DNA from 3 places in the Paenarthrobacter sp. 10N417 genome. Region 2 is predicted to be linked to each of the others. Evidence: predicted binding sites of a transcription regulator. Region 2 holds the regulator's gene; each other region holds the start of a gene.
What was found. The regulator Rex, encoded in region 2, represses fermentation and respiration genes when NADH is low (regulators of the CRP and FNR family bind a similar motif). The targets are predictions, from matches to a motif close to CTTGTGAANNNNTTCACAAG.
Positions count from the first base shown of each region.

Region 1: AC1DCM_RS22425 (glyceraldehyde-3-phosphate dehydrogenase) is a predicted target of Rex. The motif match lies at 4,695-4,714, and genes of this name have one in related genera.
Region 3: AC1DCM_RS08515 (ALF repeat-containing protein) is a predicted target of Rex. The motif match lies at 3,129-3,148, and genes of this name have one in related genera.

Region 1 covers NZ_JBFTIL010000024.1:5,348-13,515, reverse strand. Annotated here, with positions in the region: gene orn (oligoribonuclease) at 1-41, shown strand, start outside; tRNA gene AC1DCM_RS22450 (tRNA-His) at 174-246, shown strand; gene def (peptide deformylase) at 383-955, shown strand; gene AC1DCM_RS22440 (acyltransferase domain-containing protein) at 960-1,799, shown strand; gene AC1DCM_RS22435 (HNH endonuclease family protein) at 1,784-2,584, opposite strand; gene AC1DCM_RS22430 (hypothetical protein) at 2,707-2,916, opposite strand; gene AC1DCM_RS22425 (glyceraldehyde-3-phosphate dehydrogenase) at 2,988-4,475, opposite strand; RNA gene rnpB (RNase P RNA component class A) at 4,760-5,151, opposite strand; gene AC1DCM_RS22415 (YaaA family protein) at 5,209-5,973, shown strand; gene AC1DCM_RS22410 (zinc ribbon domain-containing protein) at 5,983-6,720, opposite strand; gene AC1DCM_RS22405 (Nif3-like dinuclear metal center hexameric protein) at 6,811-7,722, opposite strand; gene msrA (peptide-methionine (S)-S-oxide reductase MsrA) at 7,847-8,168, shown strand, end outside.
Region 2 covers NZ_JBFTIL010000029.1:58,083-64,527, reverse strand. Annotated here, with positions in the region: partial or broken gene AC1DCM_RS24850 (transposase) at 1-48, opposite strand, end outside; gene AC1DCM_RS24845 (endonuclease domain-containing protein) at 142-723, opposite strand; gene AC1DCM_RS24840 (HAD family hydrolase) at 1,259-2,074, opposite strand; gene AC1DCM_RS24835 (glutaredoxin family protein) at 2,336-2,590, shown strand; gene AC1DCM_RS24830 (redox-sensing transcriptional repressor Rex) at 2,675-3,382, shown strand; gene AC1DCM_RS24825 (hypothetical protein) at 3,430-4,290, opposite strand; gene AC1DCM_RS24820 (hypothetical protein) at 4,554-5,276, opposite strand; gene AC1DCM_RS24815 (YceI family protein) at 5,482-6,033, opposite strand; gene AC1DCM_RS24810 (histidine phosphatase family protein) at 6,249-6,445, shown strand, end outside.
Region 3 covers NZ_JBFTIL010000005.1:204,306-212,473, reverse strand. Annotated here, with positions in the region: gene AC1DCM_RS08520 (AAA family ATPase) at 1-888, shown strand, start outside; gene AC1DCM_RS08515 (ALF repeat-containing protein) at 907-2,967, opposite strand; gene AC1DCM_RS08510 (amino acid permease) at 3,207-4,643, shown strand; gene AC1DCM_RS08505 (SDR family oxidoreductase) at 4,725-5,588, opposite strand; gene AC1DCM_RS08500 (winged helix-turn-helix transcriptional regulator) at 5,695-6,060, shown strand; gene AC1DCM_RS08495 (3-hydroxybutyrate dehydrogenase) at 6,151-6,900, opposite strand; gene AC1DCM_RS08490 (MFS transporter) at 6,905-8,168, opposite strand, start outside.

The sequences.
Region 1 (8,168 bases), on a different contig from region 2:
CAGCCACTGCTGAGACTCTGGGTGCAACAGAAACTATGTGATCTGCGCCATTTTTGAAGGTTTTTTCGTCGAAACCGGCAAAAGTGGACTTTTCACCCCAAAACAGCAGGTAAGCTATTTGTCGTTGCCTTCACGGAATGCCGGTCATACGGACTTACCGAAAAAGGCGCATGGTGGGCGTAGCTCAGTTGGCAGAGCGCCTGGTTGTGGTCCAGGAGGTCGCGGGTTCAACCCCCGTCGCTCACCCCGCCGAGATTGGCTCAAAAGCCGGTTTCCACAAAGGCCGCACCGGTTATCCGGTGCGGCCTTTGTTTTGTTTTGGCCCGCCTGCAGTCCCACGGGTTGCTTCCGGAACACAGCGATCGACTAAGGAAGAGCTGACATGACCGTCCTCCCTGTGACCATTTGGGGCGAACCCGTTTTGCACCGTCGGGCAAGTGAAGTCGAAGTATTCGATGACGAGCTCCGAAAACTCATCGCGGACATGTTCGAAACCAATGATGCCGCGAACGGAGTGGGCCTCGCCGCACCCCAGGTGGGAGTCGGCAAGCGCATCTTTGTGTATAAGTACGCCAATGACGACGACGCGCCTGAGCAAGGCGTTCTGGTCAATCCCGTCTTGACCCTCTCAAAGATCTCAGGAGCCCTCCCGGACCCGGAAGAGCACATTGAGGGGTGCCTGTCGTTCCCCGGAGAGCACTATCCTCTGCAGCGCGCTGAGTGGGCCCGCGTCCAAGGCTTTGACGCTGACGGAAACCCGGTGGACTTCGAAGCTACGGGCTGGTTCGCTCGAGTGATGCAACACGAGTACGACCATTTGGACGGCAAGCTTTACATCAACCGCCTTGTGGACCGATATGCCAGGAAGGCCATGAAGCAGGCCAAGAAGAACGGTTGGGGCGTTCCCGGATTGACATGGATGCCTGGCGTCGACCCGGACCCGTTCGGACACTGATCCGATGAACCAAGAACGCCATGCAGAATTGTTTCAGCTCCTGGACGTTGCCGGCGAGGACGCCATGGAATGCGCCGCGCTCTTGGACAGAAACCCCAGCGGCCACGTCTTGGACGCATTGGAACTGCTGCAGCAACGGCTTGGCACTTTTCCAGCTGACAGTATTTCTCCCCATGAGCTGGGCGAGACCGTCTGGATCGAAGCTCTGCTCCGCTTCGCACCCAGGGTCCACGCATACCATCTGGAGTTGGGAATCGGCGCCGACGTGTCGGCAGCCGCCCTGGCTGACGTGGGACTTCAGCTCCGCATCAACCGCCGCGTGCATGGACATTTCGGCTTGGACACCTGGAGCTGGCTGACGTTACATATGGCAGGCAATCTGTTCCGGCTCGGCCGATTGCAATTCCATTTGATCCGGAGCGGGCCTGACGACGGGCCAGGGGGCAGCCTCGCGTACGCATCCGATTGGGTCCTGGGTGTCCACATTCCCGAGGATGGCGGCCTCTCCCCCTCGCTGGTAGACGCCAGCTTTGACGAGGCGCGCTCGTTTTTTCCCCACTACTTTCCGGACAAGCCGGCCACTGTGGCCACGTGCGAGTCCTGGATGCTGGATCCCTACTTGGTTGAACGGCTTCCCAATAGCAACATCGCATCCTTCGCCCGCCGTTTCACGCTGGATCGGTGCACCGATGCCCCCACTGATGCCGTGTACTTCACGTTTAGGCAGCGGGGGCTCGAGAACCTGGACAAACTACCCCGGGAAACTTCGCTCCAGCGCATAGTCCTTGAGAGAATCGACGACGGCGGTACCTGGCAACTGGGACACGGTCACCTGACGCTGTAAATGGTCTGCTGATCGGGGCAAGAAGAAAGGACGCGCATCATGGCGTCCTTCTCCGCCTGTGTGACCCAGAGCTTGTAGGCTGCCTTGACGGAGATCTGCCGTGCTACGTAGTGACACCGGAAGTTCTTGTTCGGCGGGAGCCAGGTGGCGGCGTCGCCTGCGCCCTTCTTCACATTCTCGGGCCCATCAGCTGCAATCAGGTTCAAGGGATCATTTGCCAGCCTTTGACGCTGCTGCACCGTTAATTGCTTGGCACCCTTCTGCCATGCGTCGGCGAGGGCGACAATGTGGTCAATCTGAACATCAGCGCTGGTGTCCTGGCCCCGACGGAAGGTCACGTGGGCGCCCGTGTAGGGTTCGTGAAACTCTCCAGTGGCAACCTTGCATGAGGAACCACTAGTGAACTCCACCGACGACAGGTCCCTGCGCAGGATGTCGTTCCTGGTATCGCATCCGTTTCGATCGGCATCCAGCCACGCCTGGCCGAATGCGGTTCGCTCATAGTCTTCCTGGGATGCCCGTCCCTTAACTTCCAACTGTGCCAGTGCGGTGCTTGCCTTCTCCGCGGGAACAGCCTCGATGCCGGAAATGGGTTTCATCCAAGCCGGGTTAAATACCGGCGCATCAGTGGGGCCGGAGACCCAAGGCTCAGCCGCGTTGAACTGGCCGGTGGTGAAGAACCAAGACAGTCCTGCCACGAGGGTGGCGGCCACTAATCCTAGAATGGCCCAGGCTTGGCGTGATCGTCTGCGCGCGCGTTTGTAGGCAGACCAGGTGATACTCAAGGGGCTCCGTCCAGTCGGGGAGGGTGGTGTCCTTCGAGCGTAGGACACGGCACCGACAGTCAGAGCCGATATCCACAGTGTGTAGGAGAAGTCACACTGCAGTGGTGGGGTTCTTCCCCGGGTTACTGCTCACGCATAACGCGTTGCAGGTCTTCCGCAGCCACCTCCAGCAGCGTACGCAATTGCTGGACGCGTTCGTCGCTGACGTCCCCCGCAGCGTTTGCTGCGATGGCCTGGTCCAGCAGTTTCTGTGCCTGCTTGTGGTTGGCCCGTGCTACGTCCAACGCGTGTTCCAGCGTTGTCTCGTGTTCCAAAGTCGATTCATTTTCCATGAACCCATTTTGGTCAGGTTTCCCGGCTGATGCCAGTGACACAGCCGGGAAACCCGTGAATACTTCCCGGCTTAGGCGTTGGCTGCCTCAAGCACTGCGATGGGAGCCACGATGTCGCGGGCAGGGAAGGACGGCGGGTTGACGCCGGCCATTTCCTCCATGACACGGACCACCTGGCAGGAGTAGCCGAATTCGTTGTCGTACCAAACGTAGAGCACGAGGTTCTTGTCGTTGGAAATAGTGGCCAGACCATCAACGATGCCTGCGCGGCGGGAACCAACGAAGTCGGTGGAGACAACGTCCGGCGAGTCGATGTAGTCGATCTGCTTCCGCAACGGCGAGTGCAGCGACATTTCGCGGAGGTAGTCGTTGACCTCATCGCGTGTGGTGCCATTGGCAAGGTTGAGGTTCAGGATCGCCATGGACACATCCGGGGTAGGTACGCGGATCGCGTTACCGGTGAGCTTGCCCTGAAGTTCCGGAAGCGCCTTGGCAACAGCCTTGGCTGCGCCTGTCTCCGTGATAACCATGTTCAGGGCTGCCGAACGGCCGCGGCGGTCTCCCTTGTGGAAGTTGTCGATCAGGTTTTGGTCGTTCGTGAACGAGTGCACCGTTTCAACGTGGCCGTGGATGATACCGAATTTGTCGTTGATGGCCTTCAGTACCGGAGTAATGGCGTTGGTTGTGCACGACGCAGCGGTGACGATCTTGTCGTCATCGGAGATGTCGGACTGGTTGATTCCGTGGACGATGTTCTTCAGATCGCCCTTGCCCGGAGCCGTCAGCAGGACGCGCGCAACACCCTTGCTCTGCAGGTGCTGGGACAGGCCCTCCGCATCGCGCCAGCGTCCGGTGTTGTCCACTACCAGGGCATCCTTGATGCCGTAGGCGGTGTAGTCCACGGTGGCGGGGTTGTCGGAGTAGATGACCTGGACCTGAACGCCGTTGGCAGTGATGGTGTTGGCTTCTTCGTCCACGCGGATGGTTCCCTCAAAGGAACCGTGTACGGAGTCGCGGCGCAGGAGGCTGGCACGCTTGACGAGGTCGTTCTCGGCGCCCTTGCGGACAACGATGGCACGCAGCCGCAGGCCATGCCCACCACCGGCCTTTTCAATCAGGATGCGGGCCAGGAGGCGACCGATGCGCCCAAAGCCATAAAGCACGACGTCGGTGCTGGTGCGGTCATCAGCGCCACGCTTTCCGACGATTTCGGCGAGCTCGGCCCGCAGGAACTCATCCAAGGAGGTGCCGTGGCCCTCTACGCGGAACTTCTCCGTAAGGCGGGCAATGTCGATTGCAGCCGCACCGAGTTCCAGCTCAGCAAGAGCGTTCAACAGGGGTGCGGTTTCTTCGAGCAGCAGCTCGGTGTTGCTCATCCGGCGCGCAAAGCGGTGGGCCTTCAGGATGTTCATGGTCGACTTGTTGATCAGGCTCCGGCCGTGGATGCTCGTGACCACGTTGTTTTCCCGGTACAACCGGCCGATCACCGGAATCATGGCCTCGGCGAGAGCCTCCCGGCCCATCCACTTATCAAGACAAGAATCTGACGTCTGGCTCACAGAACTACCTTCCTTGGGTCAACCACATACGTCCTCGTATGCAGATGGCGGCCGCCCGGAGTAATCCTGCGGCACGGGCACTGGCCGGGCTTCGGTCCACCCACAGCGCCTTGAACGATTGCAAAGAAAAGACCGCCGGCTGCGAACGCAGTCCCGGCGGCAGAACATCTACGTTCATAACAAGTCTAAGGCGGAAGGGCGTCCTCTTGGGTGCCGGGGGGCGTGAAATCACTCACATGGCAGTCACAATGGACGTCATATGCCCGGGACCTCAGTGGCGAATGTGGATGGGTTGACCGATACGCCGGGTTCTGTCATCCCTTGCCGTTGCCGGCAAAGGAGTGGCGGCCATCCATCTACGAACGCCGTTGCCGACGCCCTCCAGCAGCCTACCCGGACACTCGGGCGAGCAGCCCTCAAACGTGTCCTGTCTGGCCTTGCTCCGGGTGGGGTTTACCTAGCCTCCCCGGTCACCCAGGGAGCTGGTGGTCTCTTACACCACCGTTTCACCCTTACCTGCCGCATGCTGATGCGAGCACCATTACGCGAAGGCGGTCTGTTCTCTGTGGCACTGGCCTGCGGGTTACCCCGAGTGGGCGTTACCCACCACCCTGCTCTGCGGAGCCCGGACGTTCCTCGAGCCACTTCCGTGACGCGCGACCGCCTGGTCAACCCATCCGCCGTACAGTCTACCGGCGTCGAGGGTTGCCCCGGTCACCGGTAATATCGTCAGGTGCTGATTCTGCTGCCGCCTTCCGAAGGCAAGACCCCCGCCGTCAAAGGCCCCGCCGTCGAATGGGAGTCGCTTAGCTTTCCGGAGCTCAACCCTTACCGCGCCAAGGTCCTGGAATCGTTGGGCACCGTCAGCGCGCACGAGGACGCCTTGGCGTTGCTTGGCGTCGGTGCCTCGCTGAAGGACGACGTCGAACGTAATACCCGGCTGCACGCGGAACCGGCGGCGCCGGCCCACCAGGTCTACTCGGGAGTCCTGTATGACGCGCTCGGCTTCAATTCGATGACGCCGACTCAACGCCGCAAGGCAACCGAATCGATTTTGGTGATTTCGGCACTGTGGGGTGCCATCGGTTTTGGTGACCATGTGCCGGCTTACCGGCTGTCCATGGGAACGGCACTGCCCGACGTCGGACGCCTCGCCTCCTTCTGGAAGCCGAACCTGAATGCGGCCCTCGCCAAACGGGCTGAAGGAGAATTGCTGGTTGATTGCCGTTCCAGCACGTATGCCGCTGCGTGGGCTCCACCAGCAGCGCAAACCGTCACAGTGAATGTTTTCAACGAGGCAAACGGCAAGCGCACGGTGGTCAGCCACTTCGCCAAACACACGCGGGGTGAGTTTGCCAGGCACCTGGTGACCAGGCCCGGGAAGGCTCCAGCAACTCCGGATCAGTTACTGAAGGCTGCCAGCGAAGTTTGGACCGCGGAACTGGTTGAGGGTTCGGCCCGCAAGCCGCACGCGCTGAATATCATCCTGACGAGCTGACTGAAGCTGTCAGTTCCACTCCGCCGAACGGACCAGGATGACACCGGAATCCGGGCAGAAGACGATGTCGTCTTCAGCAGCGGCCTTGACTTCGGCCAGGTCACCGGGGCTGAGCATCATGCCGGACCCCTCAGACTTCCCGTGGAACAGCCGGGCAGCCCCGACGCCACGCTTGGCAATCGTCTTCTCATAAACTGCAAGCATTCCGGCGTCCAGGGCCTCCGCGAAAGCGGCACGTTGCCCGCGGACCACGGTTTCCTCGGCCGCGATCTCAGCAATTGCCTCATCCAGTTCGGCGCGGATGCTGGCAAATGAACCCTGGATGTCATCCACGATGGTCTGTTGTGCGGCTTGGCGCTCGCGCAGGGTGTCCAAACGCTCCAGGATTTCAAGCTCAACGTCCTCCAGGTCGGAGCGCCGCTTGTTAAGGGATGCGATGTCACTCTGAAGCGCCACCAGGTCCTTGGAGAGGCCGGTTCCGCTGTTGAGCCTGGCTTCGTCACGCTCGATGCGGGAGGCGACCTGCTCCACGTCCGCTTCGGAACGACGCAGTTCAGCTTCGGCGTCGTGCACCGCCATCTTGGCAGCGCCCAGTTCACCATTGGCTACATTCAGTGCATCCTGAAGGTCAGCTATCCGCGGATCTGTTTCCAGCACCTTCCGGCGGCCGGCCAACGATTTGAGCTTGGCATCCAGTCCCTGCAGTTCAAGCAATTTCAGTTGTTCTGCCGGTGCTGCTTTCGCCACGCTTACCTCCGCTTGTATCGCTTCCGGCCCTGGGGATCAGTTCCGGATGGACGGCCCGTGTTTATTGGGATTGTCCGTATCTTCTAGACTCTAGTCCCCGCCGGGAGTGAGTATGAAGTCCCAAGGATCGCTGTTGGTGCTGCTCACGCGGATCTCGACGTCGTAGCCCTGATCGCCCAGTACGTTGCCGAGCGCTTCCGCGGCTACGGGCAGCCACAGCCATTCACTGGCAAAGTGTGAGACGTCGATGAGGTACGGCCGGCCGTTGACCGCCCCTTCGCGCGCTTCCGACGCCGGATGGTGCCGCATGTCTGCTGTCACATAGACATCTGCATTGCTGGCCCTGACGGCATCGAACAAGCTGTCGCCCGCACCACCACAGACGGCGACGCGCCGCAGCAGACCGTCCTTGTCGCCGGCCACGCGAACCCCTCCGGCCACCGCGGGGAGCATCCCAAAGACCCGGGCAGCGAAATCACCCAGGGTCATGAGCTCAGGAAGGTCACCAACCCGACCAATGCCTTCCTCGGGCAATCCATTGGCGGCAGGGGTCAGTGGAGCAACATTCTCCAGGCCAAAGGCGTCCGCCAACACGTCCGATACGCCCCCGACGGCGGAGTCACCGTTGGTATGGACGGTCAGGAGTCCGGTGCCCGCTTCGATCAGCCGGTGCACGGCCAAGCCCTTCGCGGAGGTGGCCGCGACGGAGTTCACGCCTTTGAGCAGCAAAGGATGATGGGTAATCAGAAGGCCTGCACCCCACTCAATGGCCTCATCGATCACAGCCAATGTAGGGTCCACGGCAAACAGGATCTTGGTGATTGGCGTGTTGGGGCGCCCAACGACGAGGCCTACCTCGTCCCAGTCCTCAGCCAAGGACTCTGGCCAGAGCTCCTCAACAGCAAGCAACACCTGGCCAAGAGTCGGGTCCCCGCTTGCTTCCACTGTCCCGGCGTCGTCGCTGGAATCCGCATCAGAAATGGCGGTGTCTACTGCTTCCATACTCTTATTCTTACCTACTGGACCCGATGGGGCAGTTTTGGTAGCTGCCGTACCTGCCCAGCGGCGTTATTGTCCCGTAAGGTATTGCGGGAATCATCAGGCCCTCCAATCCATTGAAGAGATCATGAAAACTTTTGTACTTGGTGGTGGATGCTTCTGGTGCCTTGATGCCGTGTACCAGAAAACCCGCGGTGTCAGTTCGGTAGTTTCCGGCTATACGGGTGGCCATGTCCGAAACCCTGACTACTACGACGTCTGCTCGGGAACTACCGGTCATGCAGAGGTGGTTGCGGTGACATTCGACGAAACCGTGGTGCCGGAGGAGGTCATTCTTGACATGTTCTTCGCGTTGCACGACCCCACCACGTTGAACCGCCAGGGCTACGACACAGGCACCCAATACCGTTCGTCGATGTTCTACACCACGACGGAGGAAAAGATCCTCT
Region 2 (6,445 bases):
AGCATCCTCACGGAAAGCCGCATCGTATTTTCTTCTGGGCGTGGTCATCTGAACTGAAGCTCCCATCAAGCTGTCTCACAAAACCATACGACCGCAGCGGGATGTTCTCTCACGTCGTGGCGCTTCTGGCGGGATGTTCTCTCACGTCGCGTTCTTGGCAAACCCGGATGCAACGGATGGATCCATCCATGCAGTCCGTAGCGCCCGCTTGATCTGCAGAACGGCGTTGCCAAAGTTGTCCGCCAGGTCCTCTTTTCCGAAAACGAGGACAGTCCACCCCGCTGCTCTAAATGCCTTATCCCTGCGCCGATCGCTATGGATCTGTTCCTCCTCAAGGTGATGGCCGCCGTCGTACTGGATCGCGAGGCGACGGCTCTTGAAACCCAAGTCTGCTGACGGCGAGAACGGGTCGTCCGCGCGGAGCATCACCTGGAGCTGAGGCTCGGGCAAGTTGGCATCGAGCATGGCTAAACGAAGCAAAGTCTCTGGAGCTGAGTCGGCCCCGACGCGCATGAGGTCCAGGGCTTCCCGTGCCCGGACTACGCCTTGACGGTTCTTGTGCCGTTCGACCATGCTCCGAAGCCCTTCGGCAGTGGCGAACGGTGTATCGCGCCCCTCAAGATTCAGCCGTGGAATGCGAATCAACTGATCTGCCACGCATACGAGGTCATGAAGGGGGAGACGACGCGCCAAGTCCAGCCATGTTCTAGCTCGAGTGCTCATCCAAATCCCTTGGACTTGCTCAATTTCTCCCTCGAAGAGCGTTTCAGTGTGCCCTATGATGCCTTTGCGCCGGACCGACGGCAGACGTCGCGGTTTGCTCAAATGCAATTCATTTGAATCCGATAGCCACGCCGGCAAGACAAAACCATGGAGCCTGGCTGCCGTTGTATGGGAGATCCAAGCGCCAGGGCTGGCTGACGAGAGGGAACGGGCAGCTGACGAGAGGTCGAAATCCCAATCCGTCGGCCGATACAAGCCCCGGCTCACAGGAACGATGCTACTGCTGCGCCAAATGTCTGAAGGATCGATGCCCGCTGCCTTGGCGTCGTTCAGGCTGAAAGGTCCCAAGAGCTGGCTGGATTGGTTGAGTAACGAATTCTGCATACCCGCATTGTTCCTTGGAAGCCGCTAAGCGTGCAGAAGTTATCCACAGGTAGGCCGGCAGTGCCAGAGGATGTGGGAGAGGAACGCTGGAAACGCGTGGGGATGTGAGGGAGGAACGCTGGAAACGCGTGGGGATGTGAGGGAGGATCGGCTAGCGGGGCCCGCGGAACTTTGAGAATCCACGCCATAGCCCGTAGATGGCGCCGCCCACGGTTGCGGCTTTGAGCCCCAAGGTTGCCGCACGCCGTCCGGATCGGAAATCGTAGACGGGCCAGTTGTTGTCGCGGGCATGCCGGCGCAGCTTCGAATCGGGGTTGATCACCACGGGGTGGCCCACCAGAGTGAGGAGCGGGATGTCATTGGCGGAGTCGCTGTAAGCCCAGCAGTGGTCCAAGTCCAAGCCTTCTTGGTCAGCTATGAGCTGGACCGCGATGGCTTTGGCCGGGCCGTGCAGAATGTCACCGACAAGCTTGCCGGTATACATTCCGTCATGGACTTCGCCGACGGTTCCCAGCGCGCCCGTCAGGCCCAACCTTGTGGAGATGACGGTGGCAACCTCAATAGGGGTCGCCGTCACCAGCCATACCCTTCGGCCTACACGGAGGTGTTGCTCGGCGAGCGCTTTGGTTCCAGGCCAGATCCGGGACTCGATCATTTCGTCATAAACTTCTTCGCCCAGGGCTTTGATGTCCTCCACAGTGATCCCGGCGGCCAACGTCAGGGCTGAGTCGCGCACGGCATGGACGTCGTCCATGTTCTCGCCGCGCATTACAAACTTGAACTGCTTCCACGCGAAGCCAGCCGCCTGGGACAGCGTGAAGGCCTTGCGTTCGTACATCTTGCGGGCCACATGGAAGAGGCTTGCGCCCTTCATCAAAGTGTTGTCGACGTCGAAGAAAGCGGCTTCGCCGGTGTGCTGCGGAACCTTGGCGTCGGCGACCACAGCGGCGTTCTTCTCGTCGGGCATGCCTTGAGTCTAGTCAATCGCCAGGCCCCGGCGTTGAGGGCGCACGGTGGGGCTGCCCCGTGGGGATGTGCAAGAGCGTTGGTGGAAACCGGTCGGGATTTGAGAGAGCGTTGGTGGAAACCGGCCGGGATTTGAGAGAGCGTTGGGGGAAAGCGGTCAGGATGTGAGACAGCATCGGTGGGAAACCGGTCAGGATGTGAGAGAGCGTTGGGGGATTGGGCGGTGGATGTGAGAGAGGGTTGGGGCGGTTACCGTTGTGTCATGGCTATTCCCGACGTCGTTCTCCTCACCAAAGCTGACTGCCACCTGTGCACGGAGGCGCGTGCCGCCGTCGAACGCGTTACCTCGGCGCTGGGCGTCCAGTGGACCGAGCAGGGAATCGACGGTAACGCGGAATTGCAGGAGCGTTACGCGGAGGAAATTCCCGTGGTGCTGGTGGATGGGGTCCAGCGCGACTTTTGGAAGATCGACGAGCAGCGCCTGACCCGTACTTTGAAAAGAGTCCTTGAAAGCTGAGGATCAGGGGGACTCTGTTACCCGGAAGTATCGGCTTTTGTTGAGTCCGGCCAAGGGCCATAGAGTGGAACAACAAGCGACGCAATGGAGAAAACCGTGACTGCGCTGGAACCGTCCCCGGGGGCAACAAGCGGGGACAACGAACCTGCCGCCAAGCAGATCCCGCCCGCGGCTGTGGCCCGGATGACCCTCTATTTGCGCGCGCTCAACTCCCTCCTGGCAGAAGGCGTGGAACGTGTGTCATCGGACGCGTTGGCCGAGGCTTCAGGCGTCAGCTCCTCCACGCTTCGCAAAGACCTTTCCTACGTCGGCTCGTACGGGACCCGCGGGGTGGGCTATGAAGTTCAGTACCTGAGCCGTCACATTGCCGCAGCACTTGGCCTGACGCACGATTGGAAGGTCGCAATTGTCGGTGCCGGTAACCTCGGCAAGGCGCTGGCGCGGTACGGCGGCTTCGAATCCAGAGGTTTCGACGTCGTGGCTATTTTCGACGCGGACCCCATGGTGATCGGCAACGAGGTGGGTTGGTTGCGGGTCAGCGATTCAGCGGAACTTGAACGCGTCCTGGAACGCACCCACACCAACATGGTGGTGCTGGCTTTGCCGGCCACCGTTGCCCAGGCAGTTTGCGATCGCGTCATCGCTGCAGGGATCCGGAGCATCTTGAGCTTTGCTCCGGTTCTCCTGCAGGTTCCGCCGCACGTGAACCTCCGCAAGGTGGACATGGCCACCGAGCTGCAGATCCTGGCCTACCACGCACAACGGGCGCAAACACCGGGTCAGGCTGTCTAGCCGTACCGGGTCCGCGCCCGTTGAGTTGTTATAGAAAGCTTGTCGGCTTAGCGGCCGTAAGGGTTCTGGTAAGGGTTGCCGAAAGGCTGCGGCTTGCGGAAGTACGGAGCCGACGCCGGCAGGTACAGCAGGACGATCGCGGCAACTCCCAGCAGGATCACCAAGAGCTGCAGGATGCCGTACGTGGCACCGAACTGGAACAGTCCGGCGAGGCCAAGGACAGAGATTGCCGCGAAGACGGTGCCCAGGATCCTGGCCCAGTTCTTGCCCTTGCGGACCGGGAATGCAACCAATGCATAAAGGCCCAGGGACACGATGGCCCCAATGATCGCGGCAACGACAATGCCGCCACGCATGCCTTCGATGGAGCCTTCCGGGAATTCAGTGCCCTGCTGTGCCGCCTGCTGGAGCATCGAATTGATGAAGGCATCCGAGCCCGTGGTGGCCAGGATCAGCGAGCTGATGGCAGACAGGATGCCCGCTGCGATGATCATCCAGAAGGAGATGTTGACCAGCTGCGGAACCGTAGTGGGTCCTGGCTGCTGGCTGGGCCAGTTGGTGTCCTGGCCATATTGCGGGGCCTGCTGACCATAGGGAGAAGGCTGCTGGCCGTACGGGGACTGCTGACCAAACTGTGGCGACTGCTGGCCAAACTGCGGGGACTGCTGGCCGTACTGGGGAGCCGGGGGCTGACCGTACTGGGGCGCGGACGGGGACTGCTGACCGTACTGTGGAGCGCTCGGCTGCTGACCATACTGGGGAGTCTGCTGACCGTACTGCGGTGCCTGCTGACCATACTGGGGCGTGGATGGTTGGCCCGGCTGCTCAGGCTTGTTGGCATCGCCCTTGTTCGCGTCGCCCGAATTGGCGTCCCCCGTGTTGGACGGCGGGTATGGAGGGTTGCTCATGGCATTCCTTTGCTTGTTCGACTGCTGGTGCGGCTGCCGGGATCAGCAAAAAGACCCTGCCCCCAGCCTGATTCTGCTTCCACCGTACCTCTGGGATCCGGCGCTGCGGATGATCACACGCAGGAATTTGCTGCTTGGCGGTGAAATCATCACGATGGCGTACGCCTTCATGATGAAGGCCGTGGTGGTCCGATGGATCACCACGGCCTTGTACACCTGTCAGGGTGGCTCGGATGCGAGCCCGACGGCGGTACTTCAGGGGGTTACACGGCGCCCTTTACTGCCTTGAACCACAACTGCGAGTTCGGCAACCACATCAGCACAACGGCCACCGCGCTGACCAGGAAGCCAAACCAGTTGCCACCCAGGCCTGCACCGGGTCCGCCGGCGTTGATGGAGCCAAAGATGGCGAGCAACAGCGAAACCGCGGCAAGGACGGTGAGGGCAAGGCGTGCCCATTCCTTCCCTTCCTTCATCTTCATGGCCAGCACTATCTGGGCGGCTGCAACAGCAAGGCTGATGATCAGGAGAACCAGAAGGAGTGCGGCAACCCCTGGCATGAACGCGAAGGCCGCGATGATGGCGAAAAGCCCAATGAGGCCAAAGAGGAGGCCCAGGAGTCCGGAGATCACCCAAATGAAGTAGGACACTTTGAGCTCAGTGGGCAGGCCCATGGTCTTGAAGAGGCCCGAGAAACCACCTTGCGGAAGGACGTCATTGAAGTTGCGGGGTCCGTCGGTGGGCATTTCGAAGTGGAAACCACCCGGCTGTCCTGGTTGCGTCGGCTGACCCGGTCCCGGCTGACCCGGTCCCGGCTGCGAATACTGTCCGGGTTGCGAATACTGGCCAGGTTGCGACGGCGGCTGGTAGCCCTGGGGTGGTTGGTAGCCCTGCGGCGGTTGGTAACCCGCAGGAGGAACGTTGCCGGGCTGCGGAGGCTGGGCGCCGGGCTGCTGAGGCTCTGGTGCTTCATCTGGGTTACTCATGGCATCACTTTAGACCGCAGGTTGAAGGATGCATAGGAAATTCGGAGCTACTTCGCAGCTAACTACAGGCTGGTTGCCGAATAATCGCAGGGTGACTTCTGAGTACGCGAAACGGCGCCCCCACAGCGGAACTGTGGTGGGGCGCCGTTTGCTCGGGACTGCCTTGCAAACTCCCGTGGAAGCTGCTGCGGAAACTGCCTGGGAGTCAGGCAGCTGCCGGTGCGATGAACGCGAGTTCCAGGTTGATGACCACCTTGTCGCTGACCAGCACGCCGCCAGCCTCAAGCACTGCGTTCCAGGTGAGGCCGAAGTCTTTGCGGCTGATGGTGGTTTCGCCGGAGACGCCTGCACGGGTGTTGCCGAAGGGATCCACTGCCACGCCGTTGAATTCGGTTTCGATGGAAACTTCCTTGGTCACGCCCTTAATGGTGAGATCGCCCACAAGATCGAAGCCGTCGCCGTTTGCCTTGACGTGGCGGGAGACGAAAGTGATCTCCGGGTACTTCTCCACATCGAAGAAGTCTTCGCCCTTGACGTGGCCGTCGCGGTTGACGTCTCCGGAGTCAAAGCTGGCGGTCCGGATGGTTGCGTTGACCTTCGAGTCGGTCAGCGTCTCGCCAACTTCGAGGGTGGCGTCGGCATCCTTGAAGACGCCGCGGACCTTGCTGATGCCTGCGTGGCGGACTGTGAAGCCGATCTCGCTGTGGGAAGCGTCGAGGGTCCAGATGCCGGTGGTGACGTTGGCGGGAAGGGTCATCATGATGTTGCTCCTGTATGTAGTGGAAGGTACCGCTGGCTTGCCCGGTCGACTGGTTGATGCATTTACTTGAAACGTCAACCGAGCTTCGTGTCTAGTATAAACATGCATATGCATCTTTTATTCCAACTCTACGGAACATTTCTGGAAAACTTTGAGTTCTACTAGCGGTAGAAGATTTCGGATCGCCCCGCTTCTTTGAGAAACTGGTAAACATGCCCCAAGCAACTGTCCATCTGCTTCGCCATGGCGAGGTCCATAATCCCGATGGCGTCCTCTATGGCCGGCTGCCTGAATTCCATCTGTCCGAGCGGGGCCGGGAGATGGCACGCATGCTGGCTGAGCACTTCGCCGTCCGCGCAAGCGAGGGTGCCAGGATTGTCCACCTGGTAGCCTCGCCGCTGACGCGCGC
Region 3 (8,168 bases), on a different contig from region 2:
GAGACGGCTACCGGAACATTCATGGGGCGCATAGGTGAAAAGATGCGTCGACTTACCCACGAATTGGGGGATGGGCCCGACCCGCGACGACGCGTCACGGCAGTCACAGTTGCTGGATTTGGCGTCACCACGCAGTTGTCCCCGGAGCGGCAGGTGGATTGGCGCGAACTCGGTGAGACTCTCCTCCGTCTCCTCGACCAGCGGGCAACCGGGCTCCTCATTACAGTGGATGAGATCCACGCTGCCGATCGGACAGAACTGTCGCAACTAGCGGCTAACGTCCAACACTTTATCCAAGACGGCCTGCCCATAGGACTGATATTTGCTGGTTTGCCATCCGCCGTCTCCGATCTCCTGAACGAGGGTGTGGCAACGTTTCTTCGGCGAGCCGACAAAATCGACCTTCATGCCGCCGCGATACGGGACGTGGAGTCATCATTTGCCGATACGTTCACTGCCGCCGGAATCAGCGTCATCCCAGAGAACATCCATCGGGCGGCCGTTGCCACTGGGGGCTATCCTTTCCTAATTCAACTCGTGGGTTACTTCCTATGGAGGGAAGCCGAAAATCATGATGGATCTCTTTCCTCCGATGGCGTTGACAGAGCTATATCCGCAGCGACTCGTCGCAACGAACGCGTGGTCATCGAAGCTGCACTCGCTACGGCATCTGCAAAGGACAGGGAGTTCCTTCACGCCATGTCGGTGGACGATGAAACTTCAACGATGGCTGACATCGCCTCCAGGATCGGAGCGGGGTCCGCACTGGCAGGCAAGTATCGCATTCGACTTCTGGCGGCCGGCCTCATAGAAACAGCCGGTCACGGCAAGGTTGTCTTTGCTATCCCGGGGCTTCGGGAATACCTGCGAAAGAATCCCCGCTCCTAGGTATGCCCAGGGCGCCGGCTAAGGCTGGGCCTTGACCGACGTCTCCAGCGCTGCCTTCGCCGGCGTTTTCCGGCGCAGAAGCAGCGTAATTCCACCGGCCGCCGCAGCGACCAGCAACGCGATCAGCCCGATGGTCCAAGGGTTCAACCCTTGTGAGGTGCTGGCAGCCGTGGCGGCTTCCTGGGCTTCCGGCTCCACGGACACGATGTCATTCGGATTTGCGCTGCCAGCCGGAGGAGGAAGCGCGGGTAGGCCAGTGCCCGGCCCACCCGTCTCGCCCGTTGCGGGGATCACGACGGCGGGTGCCGGTTGCCACGGCACCAGCGCCGGGGCTGATCCAGCCAACTGGTGGACGTCGACCAGCGGCACGCCACTCAGCGGGAGCGCTGCTTCGGCGGCCTTGACTGCTCCTGCCTGACGTGCCTCTTCTGCTCGGCGGGCCGCTTCTGCCTGTCGTGCCGCTTCAGCCGACTTGGCAGCGTTGGCCGCCGTCCCGGCGTCGAGCGCTGCTTTGTCTGCCAGTCCGGCGAGTTCGGCGATCATGACGTCGACCGACGCTACGTGGGCGGCCGTGGCCTTGTCACGCTCGGCAGCGGCGGCTTTTCCGCTGGTCATGAATGCCTGAAGGTCGGCCCTACTGCCGTCGAGGGCGACGCTGGCAGCTGCCCGCACCTCGGGTGTTGAATCCAAGGCGAAGGTCGTCTGGACCCGGTTATCCAGGGCCAACGCTTGATCAAATCCGTAGTCCAGGAAGTACCGGACATCAGCGTGGTTTGCCGAACTGAGAGCGGCGTCGGCGGCTGCGTTTACATGCCCGCCACCAAGGTGGAGAAGCTGGTAAACGCGCTGCCGGTCCGCGCCCAAAGCAGAGCCATCCAGTTTGATCGCCGCCGCGTAGCCACTGGTGATGAAGGCCTTGATCCCGGAGTCGCCTGCCAGATGTGCAGCCTCAGCGGTCTTCTTCACCTCCGGGGTGCCGGTAAGTGCCAGATCCAGCGTGGCCTGCCGGGCTTCCTTAATGCGGGCATCGAGATCGGTTCCCGGTGCGGTAAGGGTTGCCAGTAGCTCCGGAATTTCGCGGGCCGCGGCCGCGAAGGCCGCCTTGGCTGGCTCCTCGGATGTCAGCAGCGCAGTATCCGTGGCCTGCCGAGGCGAAGCCAACGATGAAAGGAAGTCCCTGTCCGCGACGAGACGCGATGAGTCCGCTGACCTCGCAGCAGTTGCGGTGCTCCGAGCCTGCTCGACGGCGGTCCTCGCCCTCTCCGCCACGGCGGCGGCCCCGTTGGGGTTGGCTGCGACGTCTGCCTTGACCTGCTGCAGCAGGTCAGTCACTGCCGCGGTTTCAGTGTGATGGTCTGAGGCGACGAACTGCCCGTAGCGAAGGAAATCAGCAACGAAGTCCGCGCTGGAGGTGTCGAGGGCAGCTTGAGCTCCGAGAGTTACCGCAGGCACGGGTGAATTCGTCAGGTAGTAAACCGCCTCCCGATCCTGGCCTTGGGCAATCTTCCTCCAGCCCTCAAGCACGAACTGCTCAATGGCTTCCCCGCCCGAGTCCAGGCTCTTGGAAGCGGCAGCACTGATTTGAGGGTTTTCCAGGCTAGTGAAAAACGTCGCCGTCGTCCGAAGGTCGCCGTCCCAAGTGCTCGCCCACCCGTCGGACAAGAAGGCTATTGTTGCGGCGTCGGAAATGAGAGCTGCTTTCGCGGAGGACCGCACGTGCGCGCTCCCCCGCTTCGTCAGCTCGGTGACCAGCTCCTTACGGTCCGTTGCCAGCGCAACGTCCTGTCCGCCGTCGAGGAATGCCTGCACCGCCTCGGGCCCGCCCACCAAGGCAAGCTGGGCTGCCGCCCGCGTTGCCGGCCCACCTGCCCTCCACAGATCAAGGACCCCGGCCGCATCAACAGCCCGCTCTACGAACGGAACAGGAGCCTGCGAGGCGAGGGGAATCTCAAATTCGGGAATGTCGTAGGCCTGGGCGGGGCCGGCGAAGAGCAGGGATGCCCCCGCTAACAAGGCAACAAAGGCCGCGGTCCAACGATGGCGGGCAGCACGGATGGAAGCAACGCGGAAAGCAGACATCAAAGATTCCCCCAAGAAAGATGCGACGACAGTGCCCGAGCCATCCGGGCGGCGTTGGACCTGAAGACCTGCCTACCGGGGTGACTAGCTGTCCGCGGACATCGTATCTGAGATTCGACTGTGACTCCTGTCGCACTGTCTGCGATCAAAGACACCAAACACCCGTGAGGCCAATCACAAGGCGGCCAAAAGTGATCTGCTGGATAGCGATCCCCTCCCAAAGACGAGAAGGTTTTACCATGCAACAAACCATGCTGGCTTCGAAGGACACTGTCCTCCAGGCCGCCGGTACGGCACTAAGCCGTGGCCTCAACGTCCGTCACATCCGCTTCATGGCACTCGGATCCGCAATCGGCACGGGACTGTTTTACGGTTCTGCGTCCGCCATACAGAAAGCCGGCCCGGCCGTCCTTTTGGCCTACATCATCGGCGGCGCAGCCGTGTTCATGGTGATGCGAGCACTTGGTGAAATGGCCGTCCGACACCCCGTTTCCGGCTCATTCGGCCAATACGCGAGCAAGTACCTTGGACCGTTCGCCGGCTTCGTTACCGGCTGGACGTACGTGTTCGAGATGGCGATCGTGGCCATCGCCGACGTCACCGCGTTCAGCATCTATATGGGCTTCTGGTTCCCACAGGTGGATCGCTGGATCTGGGTCCTCGCGATCATTCTCTTCCTGGGTGCCATGAACCTGTTGAGCGTTAAGGTCTTCGGTGAACTGGAGTTCTGGTTCTCGCTGATCAAGGTGGTGGCGATTATCGCCATGATCGTCGGAGGCGCAGCAATCGTCGTTTTCGGCTTCCAAACGGGCGACGGCGGGGGCGTGGCACCGGGGTTGGGGAACCTGGTTAACCACGGCGGTTTGTTCCCGAACGGCTTCGAAGGGCTCCTGGCTGCGTTCGCCGTTGTGATGTTTGCGTTCGGTGGGATCGAAACAATCGGCATTACCGCTGGCGAAGCTGCCGATCCCAAAAAGGTCATCCCGCAGGCAGTCAACACTGTGCCAGTCCGTGTGCTGCTGTTCTACGTCCTGACCCTGGGCGTGTTGATGAGCATCTTCCCGTGGAACGAAATCGGCAGCAGCGGCAGCCCGTTCGTGCAGATCTTCGACGGCCTGGGCATCCCTGCTGCGCCGCACATCCTCAATGCCGTGGTCATCACAGCAGCCCTTTCCGCTATCAACAGCGACATCTTTGGTGCTGGCCGCATCCTGTTCGGACTTGCCCAGCAGGGCCATGCTCCGAAGAGCTTCGGCAAGATCTCCAGGCACGGCGTCCCTTGGATGACCGTGGTGATGATGGGCGGAATCCTGCTTGTGGGCGTCCTGCTGAACGCTGTGATCCCGGAGGATGTGTTCGTTCTGATCGCGTCGATCGCCACGTTTGCCACAGTGTGGGTTTGGGTGATGATCCTTGCTTCGCACGTTGCCATGAAGCGGGAGATCAAGCGCAAGGGGCTTCCGGCGTCGGAATTCGGTTCACCCTTATGGCCGGCAGCATCCATTCTGACCATGGCGTTCATGGCTATGGTGATCGTGATTCTCGGGGTCTTCGAGGACACTCGGGTAGCCCTGTATGTCGGCGGTACTTGGCTGATCCTGCTGTTCGTGGCTTACAAGCTATGGGTTCGCGGTGGTGGCCTGCGTCGTGCAGAGCTCGTGGACGAGACGGCCTGATTACCCGCGCCGAAACTGCAGTTAATGCCAATGTTCGCGCGGAACATTGGCATTAACTGTCAGCTCGTGAGGGGGCTCGGCTCAGATGGCGGCAGCAGCGGAGCGGACGGCCACGGACAAGGCAGTTGCCGGGCGCCCGATCAGTTTCCGGAGATCACCGGTGGTCACCAAAAGGTCGCCGCGGCCAATGCCCAGATCGGTGTCGGCCAGGATCTGCGCGAAGCCTTCCGGCACCCCTGCGCCCGTCAGGAGATCGGCGTATTGGTCTGCCGGGAGGTCTCGATATTCGATGGACTTGCCTGATGCAGCGCTAATTTCGGCGGCCAGCTCGTCCAAGGTAAATGCCTCGTCACCGCCCAACTCATAGATCTTGCCGGCCTGGTGCTCCGCAACCAGAACCGCGGCCGCAGCTTGCGCGTAGTCTGCGCGGGAGGCACCGCTAACCTTGCCGTTTCCGGCACTGCCCGCAAGTGCGCCCTGCGCCAGCGTTCCCGGCAACTGGTCGGTGTAGTTCTCGATGTACCAGCTGTTGCGAAGGAGGACGAAGGGGACGCCGGATTCTTTGAGGATGGATTCCGTGGCCTGGTGCTCTGCAGCCAGCTTCATGCTGGTGGTGTCTGCGTTGGCAATGCTGGTGTAGGCGAGAAGCTCCACACCCTCGGCTTTTGCCGCCTCGATAACCGTGCGGTGCTGCTCTACCCGCTGTCCGACGGCGCTTCCCGATATGAGAAGGACCTTGGTGGCACCTTTAAGCGCCTGGGCGACCGACGCAGCGTCGTCGTAGTCCATTGCAGCGGCGCGAACGCCGCGAGCAACGAAATTGGACAGCTTTTCGATGGAGCGCCCGGTGGCGACAATGCTGTCAGCGGGTACATTGCGTTCAAGGAGGGCCTCTATGACGTGGCGGCCCAGCTGGCCTGTTGCTCCGGTAATGACGATGCTCATGACTGGTTCCTTTCAAGGAAATTAATGGGACGGTCACCGATCACAACCAACGCTTCCGCAGATAACTTCCCGAAAGAGAGTACGCACTTTAAGGTAAGGTACTGACATGAAAGTAAGTACCCTCCCGGCCACCGTCGCTGACGGCGTCTTCCCTGCCGGCTGCCCGAGCCGGACAGTACTGGACCACATCACCAGCAAATGGGGTGTGCTGATCCTGCTTTCGCTTTCCGAAGGCGATCAGCGATGGAGTGAACTGCGCCGACGCGCTGAGGGCGTCAGCGAAAAAATGCTGGCCCAAACCCTGAAAACGCTCGAACGGGACGGGCTGGTACGCCGCGACGCACAACCCGTCATCCCACCGCGCGTGGACTACAGCCTGACTGAACGCGGCCGCGAGCTCACGGCACTGCTTATACCCCTGGTGACCTGGGCCTTTGATAATGCCGAGGCAATCATCGGCGGCCAAAGTTAGCCTGGATCTCCGCGCCGAAACTATAGTTAATGCCAATGTTCGCGCGGAACATTGGCATTAACTGTCACCTCGGCGAAGGGATGGTGGGGGTTACCGGGCAGACCACCCACCGTCCATGGTGTAGCTCGCGCCGGTGACCATGCCGGCGTCGTCCGAGGCCATCCAGGCTGCCAACGACGCGACTTCCTCAACCTCCACCAGCCGCTTTACTGCCGACTCCGTCAGCATCACCTTGGCTAAGACCTCTGACTCGGGGATGCCGTGGAGCCGGGCTTGATCGGCGATCTGTCGCTCCACCAAGGGCGTGCGAACGTATCCAGGGTTGATGCAGTTGGACGTCACTCCATGCTCGCCGCCCTCCAAGGCAGTGACCTTGCTGAGCCCTTCCAGGCCATGCTTCGCGGAGACGTACGCGCTCTTGTAGGCCGAAGCGCGGAGCCCGTGAACCGAGGAGATGTTGATGATCCGGCCGAACCCATTGGCGTACATGTGTGGGAGCGCGGCCCGGATGAGGAGGAACGGGGCCTCCAGCATCAGGGCGAGTATCCGCCTGAATTCAGCAGGTTCGAACTCCTCGATCGGCGCTACTTTCTGGATGCCGGCGTTGTTGACCAGGATGTCGCAGTCAAGGCTGAGGGCGGCCAGGGCGTCGACGTCCAACAGGTCCACAGTCCAGGCAGTGCCGCCCAGCTCGTCGGCGAGGGCCGCAGCTCCGGAGGCATCGACGTCGGCCACTACAACTTTCGCCCCGCGGGCGGCGAGCGCGCGGGCGCAGGCTGCCCCGATTCCGCTGGCACCGCCGGTGACCAGTGCTTTGCGCCCATTCAAGGAGTTGTCCATGGAACTAGCCTTTCGAAGCTGAAGACGTAGTCAGACCGTGTCGCACGGCGTCGGCTTCGTCCACGTCCTGCAGCGCGATGCCCTTGGTTTCCTTCAACGACACAACGGCGACGACGGTGATGGCGCAGGCGACGACGAGGTAGATCGCCGTGGGCAGCCAGGAGCCGGTGTCCTTGAGCCATTGTGTTGCCAGCAGCGGCGCGAGTGACCCTGCGAAGATCGACGTAACCTGCGAGCCGAGCGAAACGCCGGAGTAGCGCATACGGGTGGGGAAGAGCTCGGACATGATTGCCGGCTGGCCTGCATACATGAACGCGTGCAGGCACAGCCCGATGGTCACGGCCAGCACGATGACCACGGCATTTTTGGTGTCGAACATGGGGAACGCGAAGAACGGCCATGTTGCGCCGGTGATGGCGCCCACCAGGTACACGGGCTTGCGACCCCAGGCGTCAACAAGACGCCCAACCTGGGGGATGACCAGGAAGTGGATCACGTGCGCAATAAGCAATGCGAGCAGCAGCGATGACGTGTCGTACTTGTGGACGCTCTTGAGGTAGACGATCGCGAAGCTGACCACCAGGTAGTACATGATGTTCTCGGCAAAGCGGAGGCCCATGGCCTGCAGGATGCCCTTGGGGTATTTGCGGATGACTTCGCCAACGCCGTAGCTGATGGCCTTGGATTCCTCCACCTGTGCCTTGGCCTCGAGGAAGATGGGTGCCTCGGTGACGTGGGTGCGGATGTAGTAGCCGACGAACACGATCACGGCGGAGAGCCAGAATGCTACGCGCCAGCCCCAGCCAAGGAAGGCTTCGCTGCTCAGTGTGGTGGACATGGTGAACAGAACTGCGGTGGCCAGAAGATTGCCCACGGGCACGGCTGCCTGAGGCCAGGATGACCAGAAACCGCGTGACTTGTTGGGGCTGTGTTCAGCGACCAGGAGCACGGCACCTCCCCACTCGCCACCGAGGGCGAATCCTTGGATGAAGCGAAGCGCCACCAGCATGGCCGGTGCCCAGTAACCCAGATCGGCGAAGCCGGGGAGGCAGCCCATGAGGAACGTCGAGACGCCGACGATCACAATGGTCAGCTGGAGCGTGGGCTTGCGGCCCAGTTTGTCGCCGATCTGGCCGAAGACGATCCCGCCGAGCGGGCGGGCTACGAAGCCAACCGCGTACGTCAGGAACGCCTGGATGATGCCGTCCAATTCGTTGCCGGTGCTCGGGAAGAAGTATTTGCCGAAAACCAGCGTTGCTGCGGTGGCG